Regions from separate parts of the Aeribacillus sp. FSL K6-8210 genome, predicted to be linked through region 2. Evidence: riboswitches for the same ligand, from Rfam matches in the RefSeq annotation. Region 2 holds a riboswitch; each other region holds the start of a gene.
What was found. A riboswitch is a leader RNA that binds a small molecule or an ion and turns the genes downstream of it on or off. The one in region 2 is predicted to bind thiamine pyrophosphate.
Positions count from the first base shown of each region.

Region 1: it holds a riboswitch for thiamine pyrophosphate, as region 2 does, so the genes downstream of both, NSQ41_RS07195 (acetylornithine deacetylase) here and thiT (energy-coupled thiamine transporter ThiT) in region 2, are expected to answer to the same signal.
Region 3: it holds a riboswitch for thiamine pyrophosphate, as region 2 does, so the genes downstream of both, thiC (phosphomethylpyrimidine synthase ThiC) here and thiT (energy-coupled thiamine transporter ThiT) in region 2, are expected to answer to the same signal.

Region 1 is NZ_CP150172.1:1,479,994-1,484,454, reverse strand. Features, by position in the region: gene tenA (thiaminase II) at 1-392, opposite strand, end outside; gene tenA (thiaminase II) at 410-1,087, opposite strand; gene NSQ41_RS07195 (acetylornithine deacetylase) at 1,120-2,385, opposite strand; TPP riboswitch at 2,510-2,610, opposite strand; gene NSQ41_RS07190 (hypothetical protein) at 2,676-3,344, opposite strand; gene NSQ41_RS07185 (TlpA disulfide reductase family protein) at 3,576-4,031, opposite strand; gene NSQ41_RS07180 (peroxiredoxin) at 4,124-4,461, opposite strand, start outside.
Region 2 is NZ_CP150172.1:3,412,260-3,416,720, forward strand. Features, by position in the region: gene NSQ41_RS16620 (hypothetical protein) at 1-109, shown strand, start outside; gene NSQ41_RS16625 (DUF1992 domain-containing protein) at 151-522, opposite strand; gene NSQ41_RS16630 (DUF2179 domain-containing protein) at 544-1,089, opposite strand; gene NSQ41_RS16635 (DUF418 domain-containing protein) at 1,193-2,428, opposite strand; TPP riboswitch at 2,601-2,704, shown strand; gene thiT (energy-coupled thiamine transporter ThiT) at 2,774-3,334, shown strand; gene menC (o-succinylbenzoate synthase) at 3,376-4,461, opposite strand, start outside.
Region 3 is NZ_CP150172.1:2,764,441-2,768,901, forward strand. Features, by position in the region: gene floA (flotillin-like protein FloA) at 1-363, opposite strand, end outside; gene NSQ41_RS13405 (nodulation protein NfeD) at 380-1,663, opposite strand; TPP riboswitch at 1,857-1,972, shown strand; gene thiC (phosphomethylpyrimidine synthase ThiC) at 2,107-3,849, shown strand; gene NSQ41_RS13415 (galactosyldiacylglycerol synthase) at 3,897-4,461, opposite strand, start outside.

The sequences.
Region 1 (4,461 bases), 1.9 Mb from region 2:
GCAGCAATAATATCGCCTAAGTGACCGTTGATCGCCGCTCGATATAAATGGGAAGTATAGGCGTACGCCGTTGGGGCCGGCTTAAAATTCGCCTTCTCCTCCTCTGTGATTCCCAGCTGTTTGGCAAATGTTTCATGAAGAGATAATTCCGCTTCAAATGTTCCTTGTGCATGCTGAGCCATTCGCGATGTCGTATATAAATCGTTTGCTTTTGCCGCTCCATACGATTGCACTTTTGCAAAATGGCTTAAATAATACGAATCTTGTAAAACGTAATAACGAAAACATTCAAGCGGCAAACTCCCTTCGGCAATACCTTTTACAAATGGATGATCGAAGCTGGCCTGCCATATCGGATCTGCTTTTGTTCGAATTTTTTCAGTAAATTTCATGTTCATTCTCTCCTATATTAAGAATTGATTTCGATTGGCCACATTTCTTTTCGTTCAGACATTTCCCAAAACATATATTCGTATTTGCTCGTTGTGACAAAAATATCTTCCAGCCATTTCAATTCTTCTTCCCGTTTTCCTTCTGCAAGCTCATTCATTAAATCTTTCAGCCATTTTGCCAATTCACCGAATTCTGTTGATGCGTACATTTTTACCCACTCGCCGTAAAACTCATGTTCACTGGCACCAGGAATCTCATGTAAGCGTGTGCCGATTTCATAATAGCTCCATGTACATGGAAGGACTGCGGCAACCAGTTCTGCCAATGATCCTCGCTGCGACACATTTAACATATAGCTCGTATATGCAACGGTTGTAGCAGCAGGCTGAACTTGTTCTAATTTTTCCTTCTCTATTCCTATTCTTTCAGCGTATTGACGATGCAAATCCATTTCCACTTTTAACGTCGAATGTAGAAGATCAGCAAAAACTGTCATTGTTTGAAGATTGTGAGCCTTTAAGCTTCCAAGGGCAAACAGGCGGCAGTATTCGATTAAATAAAGATAATCCTGCTCCATAAAAAAGCGAAATTTGTCGATATCCAGCGTCCCATTGCCGATTCCTTGAACAAACGGATGATGGTAACTCGCTTCCCAAATCGGTTTTGCAGTTTTATACAATCGGTCTGTAAACATTTGAATTACCCCTTTCGCAGCTTTTGTAATTGTCATCGTTTTTTCTGATACCAATCAAATAAAAACGCGATCAGCGATTTTGTAAATGTTTTTAATTGGGGGATGGACAGCTTTTCATTCACCGAGTGTGCATCTTCAAGCGTGCCCGGTCCATATAAAACGACGGGAATTCCCGCTTCACTCAGCCAGCCGCCGTCTGTCACAGTAGGGGACATCGTCAGCTTTGCTTCCTCATTAAATGCCAGTTTATGTGCTTTTTGTAATGTTTTCACTCCGAGTGAATGTTCGTCATATGAAAAAGCTGGGAAAATTTCTCCTCGATCTTCAATCATCGATGTGCCGCCCCATTTAAATTTCGGAGGATATTTCCGAAGCCATGGATCAGCCATTGCAACATGATGGATATGTTCTTCAATTTCCCGGATCACCTCTACATAATGCTCTTCCGGGTAATAGTGAACGGTAATCCAAAGGGAACATTTATCGGCCACAAAAGCGGCGTGCCTTCCACCTTCAATCACTGCAGGATTAATTGTGGCAGAACCAGGCGGAAAGCCTTTGCTCGTTTTCATCACTGCCCAATGCTGTTCAAGCTCTCGCAGTCCTTCAATAATTTTCATCATTTTTTCAATCGCGCTTGCCCCAAAAAGCTTCCCGCCGGCATGAATCATTTGTCTTCTCGTGCCATCGTGAAATGTCTCGGGGCTTTCAATCGTAATCCAGCCCGTGATCACCCCGCCCTGCCCTTGTATTTCACAGTTGCTTGAATCGACAACGATGGCAAAATCAGCTCGATATCCCCGGTCGCAGCACGATTTTGTTCCTGCTTCGCCTACTTCTTCACCGACGACGGACTGAAAAATGATATCCCCTCCCGGCTCAATGCCGTTTTCTTGCAGCAGCTTTAATGCAAACAGACTGGCAGCCATTCCCCCTTTCATATCCGCTACACCGCGTCCATATATGTAATCCCCTTTAACCGTTGCCTCAAAAGGAGGCGTTAGCCATTCTTCTCCCTCTTCGATTGAAGCGACATCAATATGCCCGTTAATAATTAAACTGTGGTAATTTTCTGGATCTTTTCCTTTTTTCGTTCCTACTACGACTGGATCTTGTTCATATAAATCCCATTGATCAATGGAAAAGCCGATGTCTTCCAAATATGAGGCGACATACTTTTGAGCCTCTTTTGCATTTCTTGCCGGAGGGCTCGGCGTTTCAAACGATACGAGTGTTTTTAGAAGATTCAGAAGTTCTTCTTCCCTTTCATCAATTTGCTGAAATAGCGTTTGTAACACGTTGTCTCCCCTTTCTTAACATTTTGTTTTGAAAAATGGTTTGCCAACCAGCCTTGTAATGCAAAAAGCCCGTTCCCAATATAAGGGAACGGGCAAGTATATACAAAACCCATAGACAGGTTTCGATATTACTGCACCACTTCCCTACGCTAGTATGATCTAGATCAGGTTCAAAGGGTCAAGGCACACGCCTTTCTCAGCCTTTCGGCTCCCCTAGTGGTATGTTAATATTATGAAATTTTCATTTAATTTCATTAAATCATAAAATATAGAAAAATACAAGCTAACGGTTAATTGATTCTTTTTGCTGTCTTTAATAATTCACGATAACCAATTCGAGTAAATTGCAAATGTTGATCAATATAATTAGCCTTTTTCAAATGCTCGATCGATTGTTCAGAAAAACTGCCGCTAATTTCCTGAAACCTTTGATTAATTTCCACTAACGAATGATTTAATATAAAATCTGCATCAAGCAGCAGGACAATCCGCTCGATCTCAGGATCTCTTTTTAAAATCAAGTTGGCAATCCGGCCTTTCATGAATGCTAGCTCTTGTTGAAGCTTTGAAGCTTCATCCTCTTTTTCTCTAATTTTGGCTCGGTACTTTTGTTTTTCTTCCTCTTCGATACCGGCTTTTGTTAATAGCTCCTCCAACAATTGCGTTTTATCAAGCTCCAGTTTATTTAATTGCTGTTCTTTTCGCGCCATTTCTGTTTCATCAGGCAGCTTTTCGTTTTGAATAGGCTCTTTTCGTTCTTCTTTCATCTTTATCATATAGTCTATTTTCCGATAGACAAGGAAGGCGAGAACAACTAAACATCCATTTAATAGCAGAGATATAAAACGCACGACGACGTCGTTAAATGCAAGCAAATAAAATAGGAAAAGGATAACGATGACAGCCAAAAGCACCTTTAATAGATTCATAATGGAAAAAGTTTGTGATTGTTTTGCCATCCACCTATGCTCCTTTTTGTTCAAACTAGCATCATTTATTATAGCATGTTGTGATTTGGAATGTGAATCATTTCTTTAGGATTGAGAGCTGGAAAAAGGATGTCAGATGAATGGTAAATGGAGATGCTTATCTTTTGAAAGCTTCGAAGCAATAAAAACAAGTCCTTTCAAAGCCGGAAAGGTATTTTTCTAAAATGAAAAACCACCTGCAATGTTTTGCAGATGGTTGAATCATTCAGCGTTTTCTGTTTCCGCTAACACCCGATTAACACGTTTTTCCAGCATTTTCATTCCGCTTCCTCCTGCTTGGAAGTGGCGAAGAATGCCGTTTTTGTCAAAAACATAATATGCAGGTACATATTGATTTTCAAAAGCATCGGTTAATTTATGTTCGTTGTCAACAAAGATCGGTTGCGTAATCCCGTGTTCTTCCGCTACTTTTTTAATATCATCAATATCTAAATCCTTTTCGGAGCGAGGCATATGAACAGCTACTACGTTCAGTTTATCTTTATATTGATCGCGGAACTCATTTACTTTCGGCATTGCTTCTTTACACAAATGGCAGCTGATTGACCAAAAATGGATTAATGTTGGTTTTTCACCGATTAATTGCTCTTTCGTTACTTCGCCATTCAGCCAAGTTGTTGCTCCGACTAATTCAGGCATTGGCTCACGTAATTTCATTTCCGCTTCCTCCTTGAAGAATGAATATCAAAAAAATAATCGTTTGAAAAAAGGCCTAACGTACTGCTAGGCCCTTTGAATGAAAAGCTTCATTATACTTTAAGCGTTTCTTGACCAGGCTTCCAGTTTGCTGGGCAAAGTCCGCCAGTTTGAAGCGCTTGAAGTACACGCAATGTTTCATCAACATCGCGGCCAATGTTGTTATGGAATACTGTTTGATATTGAAGTTCGCCTTCTGGATTGATGATGAACAATCCGCGAAGAGCAACTCCTTCTTCTTCGATTAAAACGCCGTAGTCTCTTGATACTTGATGATTTGTATCTGCTGCAAGCGGATATTTAATATCGCCTAAACCGTTCTCTTCGCGAGGAGTTTTAATCCAAGCTAAGTGTGTGTGAATTGTGTCAGTTGATACACCAATCACTTCTG
Region 2 (4,461 bases):
TTTTGCAAAGGAGCTTCCGCTTTCGGTGATAGTCATTTTCTTAGGTTTTTTCAATCTTGCTTTATATTATGTCTTCCATAGAGAAGCCTTGAAAAAACAGCAAATTTAAAAGAATGGCGAAAATAAAGGCACCATTCTTTTTCGAAAACGTCAAATAAGCTTTTTATAAACTTTATCTTTATAAAATTGAGATGCAGATGTGTTGAATATATTCCTTTTCTTCACGATTCGTTCCAATGCCAATTGTTTTTCCGACAGCTTTTGTTGTAATTTTTTCCTTTCTGCTTCATCTTCACAGCATTTTAGTAAATCTTGAATAGTTAATAGTTCCTTTTTCAAGTCATTTTCTTGATCGACCATTCCGGCGTTTCTCAAAAGACGATAAGCCATTCGGAGTTCTTCCGGAATATCAGACAAATCGTCATGCGGGAGAGGCTTCCCCATCCCGGGAAGTTCTTTAAACTCTCCCTCTTCATATGCCTTTTTGATCCGATCCTCAGCAATTTGTGCAAATATATCCACGCTTCATCCTCCCTTCGACCGTTATGTTCGTTCTTTTTCTAAACGCTTTACCCGCTTTTTCATCGCTTTTGTTAAATATCCGCCTTTAAAAGAACGAATTTCATATGAGCTTAAAAACGCTTTTGGTTCTATTTCATTGACAAGTTTTAAAAATTCTTCCTCCCGAGACCGTTTGGCAACAACTTCCAAACGATACCTAATCGAATTCATTCCTTCTCCTTGAAAGACCGTAACCCCAAAACCAGCCTCCCTCAATTTTTTGACTAATCCGGAATTTTTATCCATTAAATTCACATTGTATGTTACATATCCAAAAGCCAGCTTTTTCTCCAGTTCACCGCCCAACAACAGCCCTGCACCAAAACCGATAATATATGCACTAATATTGTAAATATTAGATAAATCTTGAAAAACTATTCCTAAAGCGACAATATAAATCGCTGCTTCTAGCAAACCTATACCAGCAGCAGCCTTTGTTTGATTTTTCACTAACAAAATAGTTCGGATCGTCAATACTGGTACATACAATAATTGCAGCAAAAAAATAAAAATTGCTTGTAGAAACATGTTGCCTAGACACTCCTTTGTTCCATCATACTATAAATTATTTTCAAAAAGAAAGAGCTATCATAAACTCAAAATCTGAGATTTGAAACTACATTTTTACAATTCATCTTGATCTGTTATTATGCTTCGAAACTTCCTTTTTCATGCGAATAGGCTGGCGCTTGAAATACATCGCTGTTCTCCATACCCACTCCAACGGCCCTAATTGAAAATATTTAAACCAAATATGGCTGATGATAAGCTGCACGGCAAAAATTGCGAGTGCAAGCCAAAAACCGGCGAAGGGGTATACTTTACCGTACAATCCCAATCCGTAATGATAAAAAATATATGTACAAATAACAGATTGCATGATGTAATTTGTCAATGACATGCGTCCAACAGGCGCAATCTTCTTAACAATTTGCCGACAGATTGGGTGAAAATATAAAAATATGAGAGAGATCACATAAAACAACATGAGAAATGGTGCACCGAACACCATGTAAAAACTATTTTTAGCGGTGACCGCAAAAATATTTAACGGAAGCCCAATGATAAGCCCGAAAAACCAGATGGCTGTTAATAACCTTCGATGCTTCTCCGGTTCTTGAAAAAGCTTTTGTTTCGCAAATATCATGCCAACTAAAAACATGCTGATATATGGGAGCATGTTTATTATATAGACAAGCGGTTGAAAAGGCCACATGCCAGACATAGACATGTAAAAAAGCCGATCATGAATACGCTGATGGAAAATATCAGTAAAACTTCCGTTTTGATATGAATGGATTGCGTTTCTTGCCTCCTCTTCCAGTAAGGCAGCCTGCTCTCTTTTTTGGACTAAAGCATCCTCACCATTGGATACAGCCGTCATCAAACCAATAAGGAGCAAATATAAACTAAATAAACATACAGTCCATACCAAAAGGGTTTTCCAGGAACACTTCCGGAAAAAAAGGAGAAGAAACCCCAGCACAGCATAATCCATTAAAATGTCTCCATCCCAGATGAAAAATGAATGAATTAGTCCAAATACAAAAAGCACCACCAGTCTGCGTATATATATAGAAACAAAGTTCCTGCCGTTTCCTAAAGCCCGTTCCTCCATGATGATGATTCCAAATCCGAACAATAATGAGAACATTGTAATAAACTTCATTTGTACAAATATTTCCAAAATATTTTTCGTTAGAAAATCCCATGTTCTCCATGTTTCAGTAAAAAAATTTTCGCTGCCTATTTGGTATAAATATACATCTGGATAGCTGAAATGCGCCATATTCACAAGTAAAATGCCAAATATCGCAGCCCCCCGCACCACATCCACTACTTCATAACGCTCACGTTTAAGATTCAAACCAAAACCCCCATTCTGAAAAAAGTTCTTATTGTTAACGCCCTTTTTTCATTACTTTTTGTCCAAAGGCTGCATTTCAGCTTTATCGTGTTTAAATTTATTTGAATATAGCGAAAAAAGAATGACAATTTTCTTATAGTCTATTATGATAGACATAAGATTCGAATATCAACAGATCCACAAGGGGAGCTATATGCTGAGAGTGGACGGATATTTCGTCCAGACCCTTTGAACCTGTTAGTTAATGCTAGCGTAGGGATGTGGAAGTATACTGATCCATGATACAGCCTTTTTCCCCCTTATGGATATTTGTTGATAGCAAATAATATACAGGGGGTTTTATTTTTGGAAAAAAATCGCTTATTACTATTAATAGAAGCAGCAATCTTTGCAGCATTGGCAGTTATACTTGATCTTCTCCCTTCCATTCAATTATCATCAGCCATTTCTATATCCATTGCCATGGTGCCTGTACTCATATTATCGTTTCGATCCGGTGCAAAGATTGGCTTCATTTCCGGCTTTTTATGGGGATTATTGCAAATTGTATTAGGTGATGCATACATCCTGACGCCTGTTCAAGGCTTCATCGACTATTTTCTAGCTTTTTCCTTTATCGGTTTAGCCGGTCTTTTCAGCAAAACTATCCAAAATAAGCTGAAAGATGGAAAGAAAAGCTCTGCTCTTGTTTTCATCATCTTTGGCGTCTTCATCGGAGCTTTTGCACGTTATTTTTGGCATTTTATCAGCGGTGTCTTTTTCTTCGGAGAATATGCACCAGAAGGAATGTCAGCGGTCGTTTATTCTTTGATCGTAAACGGCATTACGATGATAGGAGCCTTTGTATTATGCGCTGTCGTTACTGTTATTCTCATTATGGCGGCGCCAAGATTGGTTGTAAAATAAATAAAATAGTCCTCTGCAAAACATGCAGAGGATGATTTTGTTTATAGGGTAAATACTTTCGTTTCAACAGTGTATTTTTTTAATTTTTCACGGCTTACATGAAAACCGATCCCCGGGTTATCAGGCAAGGCAATTTTTCCATTATAAACCGATATTTCCGGTTCAATAATATCTTCTTCCCAATACTTAGATGAACTGGATATATCTCCTGGCAGTGTGAATTGTTCAAGTGTCGCTAAGGCTATATTATGGGCCCGTCCAATCCCTGATTCAAGCATCCCTCCGCACCAAACTGGAACATTTTGCTCTTTGCAAAAATCATGGATTTTTTTTGCTTCTGTCAAACCGCCAACACGGCCGATTTTTATATTCATAATTTTGCAGCTTCGAAGTTCAACAGCCTTTCGAGCATCTTCGAAGGAACAAATACTTTCATCTAAACAGATCGGTGTGTCCAATTCTTTTTGAAGTTTGCTATGATCCACAATATCATCGTGCGCAAGAGGCTGCTCAATCATCATTAATTGAAACTCATCCAATTGTTTTAGATGATTTATATCTTTTAATGTATAGGCACTGTTCGCATCAGCCATTAAATCCAAGTTCGGAAAATGCTTCCGTATTTCCTTAACTACTTCAATATCCCAACCGGGTTTAATCTTTATTTTTACTCTCTTGTATCCTTCCTCCTGATATTGTTCAATAAGACTGATTAAATCTTTTATTGTCGGCTGAATACCGATGCTCACCCCAGCTTCAACTTCTTTTTTCATTCCCCCGAGAGCTTGTGAAAGAGGTATATTTTGCTGTTTTGCATATAGATCCCACACGGCACCTTCCAAAGCCGCTTTTGCCATATAATTTCTGCGAATAAAACGAAACGATTCAGCCAACTCACGAGGATGATGAAACGTCGTCTTTGATAAAATCGGAATGAGGAAATCTTCGATCATGTGCACAGTTGTTTTCACGGTTTCTTCTGTATACCATGGAGTGGAAAAAGCAACCCCTTCTCCAAAACCGGCTGCACCATCATCATCCTTTACTTCTACGATCAACAATTCGCGATCGTGAATGTCTCCATAGCTAGTAGAAAATGGGGCTTTCAAACGCATCTGTAATATATG
Region 3 (4,461 bases), 650 kb from region 2:
AAGCACGTCTCTTCCCGCTAAATCAATCGCAGCACAACGTTCAAAGCTCAATTCAATATTAGCTCTTTCAGCTGCAATTAATGCGTTGACAACTCGATCGACATTTCCTCCTGCCAAATAATGGCTTTCCAATTGATTTGTTGTGACATCAAGGCCGGCTTTATGCGCTTTAATTAACGGATTGATCACTCGACTTGGAATGACTCTGCGCAGCCTCATTCCAATAAGAGTCAAAATACTGATGCGAACGCCAGCTGCCAGAGCGGAAATCCAGAGCATAATCGGCACAAAAGAGAACAAGATGCCAAGCAAAATAAGACCTAATACGATAAGACCTAGTAAAAGAAAAAATGATACATCCATGTGATATACCTACCTCCTATTCATTTTCATTAATAGCTCTTACAACAATTCGTGAGCCTTCTACTTTAACAATTTTCACTTTTCTTCCTTTCTCAATATACGTTCCTTCTGTCACAACATCCAATCTTTCCTCTCCATCGGTCATTACTGTTCCTGCCGGTCGTAAAGCAGTCACAGTTACACCCGTTTTCCCAATTAAATCTGTACGATTTTGATTGGATACATAACCTTTCTCCGTGCTGATTGAATCATTTAAAATAATTTTTTTAAACCATTTCATACGCTTACCAATCACCTTTGACATGATGAATATTGTGAATATCGAAATGGAACCGGCAATAAAAAGAGAAACCGCCATATGTCCTATATGATCAGCTGCTAAAAATAAACTTAAAAGGACTGAAAGAAAACCGATTGCTCCAATAATTCCTCCTGGAACAAACAACTCTGCAATTATAAGCAGAACCCCAAGCACGAACAAAACAACCGTTTCCAATCCCGCAAGCCCTGCAATAAAATGACCGAAGAAAAACAAAAACAGTGCCAATAGTCCAATAAAACCAGGAATGCCAAACCCAGGAGTGTACAATTCTAACACAAACCCTAAACCGCTAATCGTTAATAATATCGGAATGGTATACATGTTTGTTACAAAACGGGCTATTTTTTCAGCAAACGTCTCCTCAGTCTCCTGGACTTTTGCACCTTCCATTCCGATCGATTTCAAAAGCTCTGCCCGGCTTTTGGCGATGCCTTCACCATACCCGACTTCCATCGCTTGTTTTGCTGTTAATGTTAGTAATTCTCCTTTTTCTGCACCATATTCGGGCATATCCAAGCTGCTGTCTACCATCGCCTCAGCGAACATAGGGTCTCTGCCATGAACCTCAGCAGCATTTCTCATCTCTGCTTTCCAAAACGATTGCACTTTTACTTCTGCAGCATTGCCATTGGAGTCAATGACAGCCGCTGACCCAATGGTACCGCCAGGATGGTAATATATTTGATCAGCCCTTAATGCTATATAAGCCCCTGCAGAAATCGCATGTTTATTTACATAAGCGATTGTTTTGATATCTGTATCCATAATCATTTTGCCTATTTCTATCGCTGCCTCTAAAGCACCGCCAGGAGTGTTCAATTCAAAAACAATGACATCCGCCTTCTCTTTTTCCGCCTCCTGAATGGATCGTTTAATAAAATGCACCAACCCTTTTTCAATTGTATTTTCAATCGGAATAAAATAAACAGTTTTCCCTTCAGCTGATTTGGCATCAAAAGACGCACAAATAATCGACAAGATGAGCAGCAGAGCGCAAATAGCGAAAAACTTATTGTTTGATTTCAGGCCTCTCCCCCCTTATTTTTTGCCTAATATTATTACGGACAATTGTGCAGAAAGTTTCAAAAATCAACAATTCTGCAAACAAACATGAAACGAAAAAATATTTTCATTATTTTTCATATTATGTTACTATTAAAAAAAATATATAACCATCTACTAGGGGTGTCCAATTAGCTGGACTGAGAGAAGAACGCGCCTGAAGTTCTTCAACCCTTTGAACCTGATCTGGATGATGCCAGCGTAGGGAAGTAGGTAGCGGGAGTATTTTATTGCCTTCTTTTTCTATATTGAATTGATCGGGTTCGTGCTAAAGCGAACCCGTTTTTATTTTTCACGTCCCATCTCCCCTCCTATTTTTCTATGCACATCTTCAGATAAAAAAATGGAGGAGGAGAAAAATGAAACATTATTTCGAAAACATGCAGTTTCCAGCAAGCAAAAAAATTTATGTGACTGGGTCAAGACCCGATATTCGGGTTCCGATGAGGGAAATTCAATTAACTCCCACGAAAACGGAAGCGGGAACGTTTGAAAATGAACCTGTAAAGGTTTATGACACGAGCGGTCCCTATACAGATCCTGATTTTCAGGCAGATATTCATAAAGGTTTGCCGGCTGTACGCAAACAGTGGATTTTAGACCGTCATGATGTTGTAGAATATGACGGGCGCCAGGTAAAGCCTGAAGATAATGGATTTCGCAATTGGGAAGATCACAATATTGCCACACCTTTTCATCGAAAGCCTTTCAAAGCAAAAAAAGGTGCTGTCGTTACACAAATGCACTATGCAAAAAAGGGGATCATCACCCCAGAGATGGAGTTTGTGGCGATTCGTGAAAACATAAATCCTGAATTCGTTCGTCAAGAAGTCGCTGCCGGCAGGGCCATTATTCCGTCCAACATTAATCACCCGGAAAGTGAACCGATGATCATCGGCCGGAACTTTCATGTAAAAATTAATGCCAACATTGGCAATTCAGCTGTAACATCGTCAATCGAAGAAGAAGTTGAGAAGATGCTTTGGGCCATCCGCTGGGGCGCTGACACAATTATGGACCTGTCAACAGGAAAAAATATTCATGCAACAAGAGAATTTATCATCCGCAACTCGCCCGTGCCGGTTGGAACCGTCCCGATTTACCAAGCGCTCGAAAAAGTAAATGGCGTTGCTGAAGAGTTAACATGGGAAATTTACCGTGATACATTAATTGAGCAAGCAGAACAAGGGGTCGATTATTTTACTATACATGCCGGCGTGCTGCTTCGCTATATCCCTTTGACCGTCAAACGGACGACCGGAATCGTATCCCGCGGCGGTTCGATCATGGCGCAGTGGTGTATGGCGCATCATCAAGAAAACTTTTTATACACTCATTTTGAAGAGATTTGCGAAATTTTAAAAACATATGATATTGCCGTTTCATTAGGTGACGGCTTGCGTCCCGGATCTATTCGAGATGCCAATGATGAAGCGCAATTTGCCGAATTGAAAACGCTCGGTGAATTGACGGAAATCGCCTGGAAACATGATGTCCAAGTCATGATCGAAGGCCCTGGGCACATTCCGATGCATAAAATTAAAGAAAATGTTGATTTAGAAAATGAAATTTGCAAAGGGGCTCCTTTTTATACCCTCGGTCCATTAACGACCGATATTGCTCCCGGCTATGATCATATTACGTCAGCCATTGGAGCAGCCATGATCGGCTGGTACGGAACGGCCATGCTATGTTATGTAACTCCGAAAGAGCATTTAGGCCTTCCCAATAAAGAGGATGTGCGCCAAGGTGTTGTTGCTTATAAAATTGCAGCCCATGCCGCAGATTTGGCAAAAGGGCATCCAGGCGCCCAAATAAGGGATGATGCTTTATCAAAAGCCCGTTTTGAATTTCGCTGGAACGACCAATTTAATCTTTCTCTCGATCCTGAACGGGCACGCGAATATCATGACGAAACTTTGCCGGCAGAAGGAGCGAAAATTGCCCATTTTTGTTCTATGTGCGGTCCAAAATTTTGCTCGATGAAAATTTCCCACAATTTAAGAAAAATGGCCGGTTCAAGTGATTCTGATTTCGTTCAGGAAGGTTTGAGGCAAAAAGCAAAAGAATTTATAGAGGGCGGGTCATCCCTTTATCGATAAATAATTTTCAAACTAATGCTCCTAGAAGCTTTAATGGCTTCCAGGAGCTATTCATTCATTAAACGTTTGATCAATCCCGCTGGTTCAATCGGAGCTAAACTTTTATGATATTCATCCACTTTCGATAAAAATTTTGATAGCTGCTTAGATTGCAGCGCTCGAATAATGGAGGCCGAAATATTTGTTTCCTCTTGCCAATTTCGAAAATCAAACACCATCCCGAATTTCGTTAATTTCTCCAAATTTATTTCTTCCTGTCCTGGAAGAGTGTGGTATACAAATATAGGAATTTTTTTGTATAAACATTCGCTGATTGTCACACCCCCGGGCTTTGTCATGATAAAATCGACGCGATTGTACAGATCGTTCATTTGTTCTCTTGAAGAGATGTAAGGTAAAGGAGTAATTCGTGGATGGTTTTGTTTTATTAATCGATCATAAAGCTTTCTGTTTTTTCCGCATAACACCATATAATGGATATCATCATCGCGGCTGATTTTTTCCGTTATCTTCTCTATTGAACCGACGCCTGAACTTCCTCCCGAAATTAATCCTCGATAAAAACGCATGCTATGTACATGTTCATCTTTCCTTTTTGTAAAAGTTGGGTGA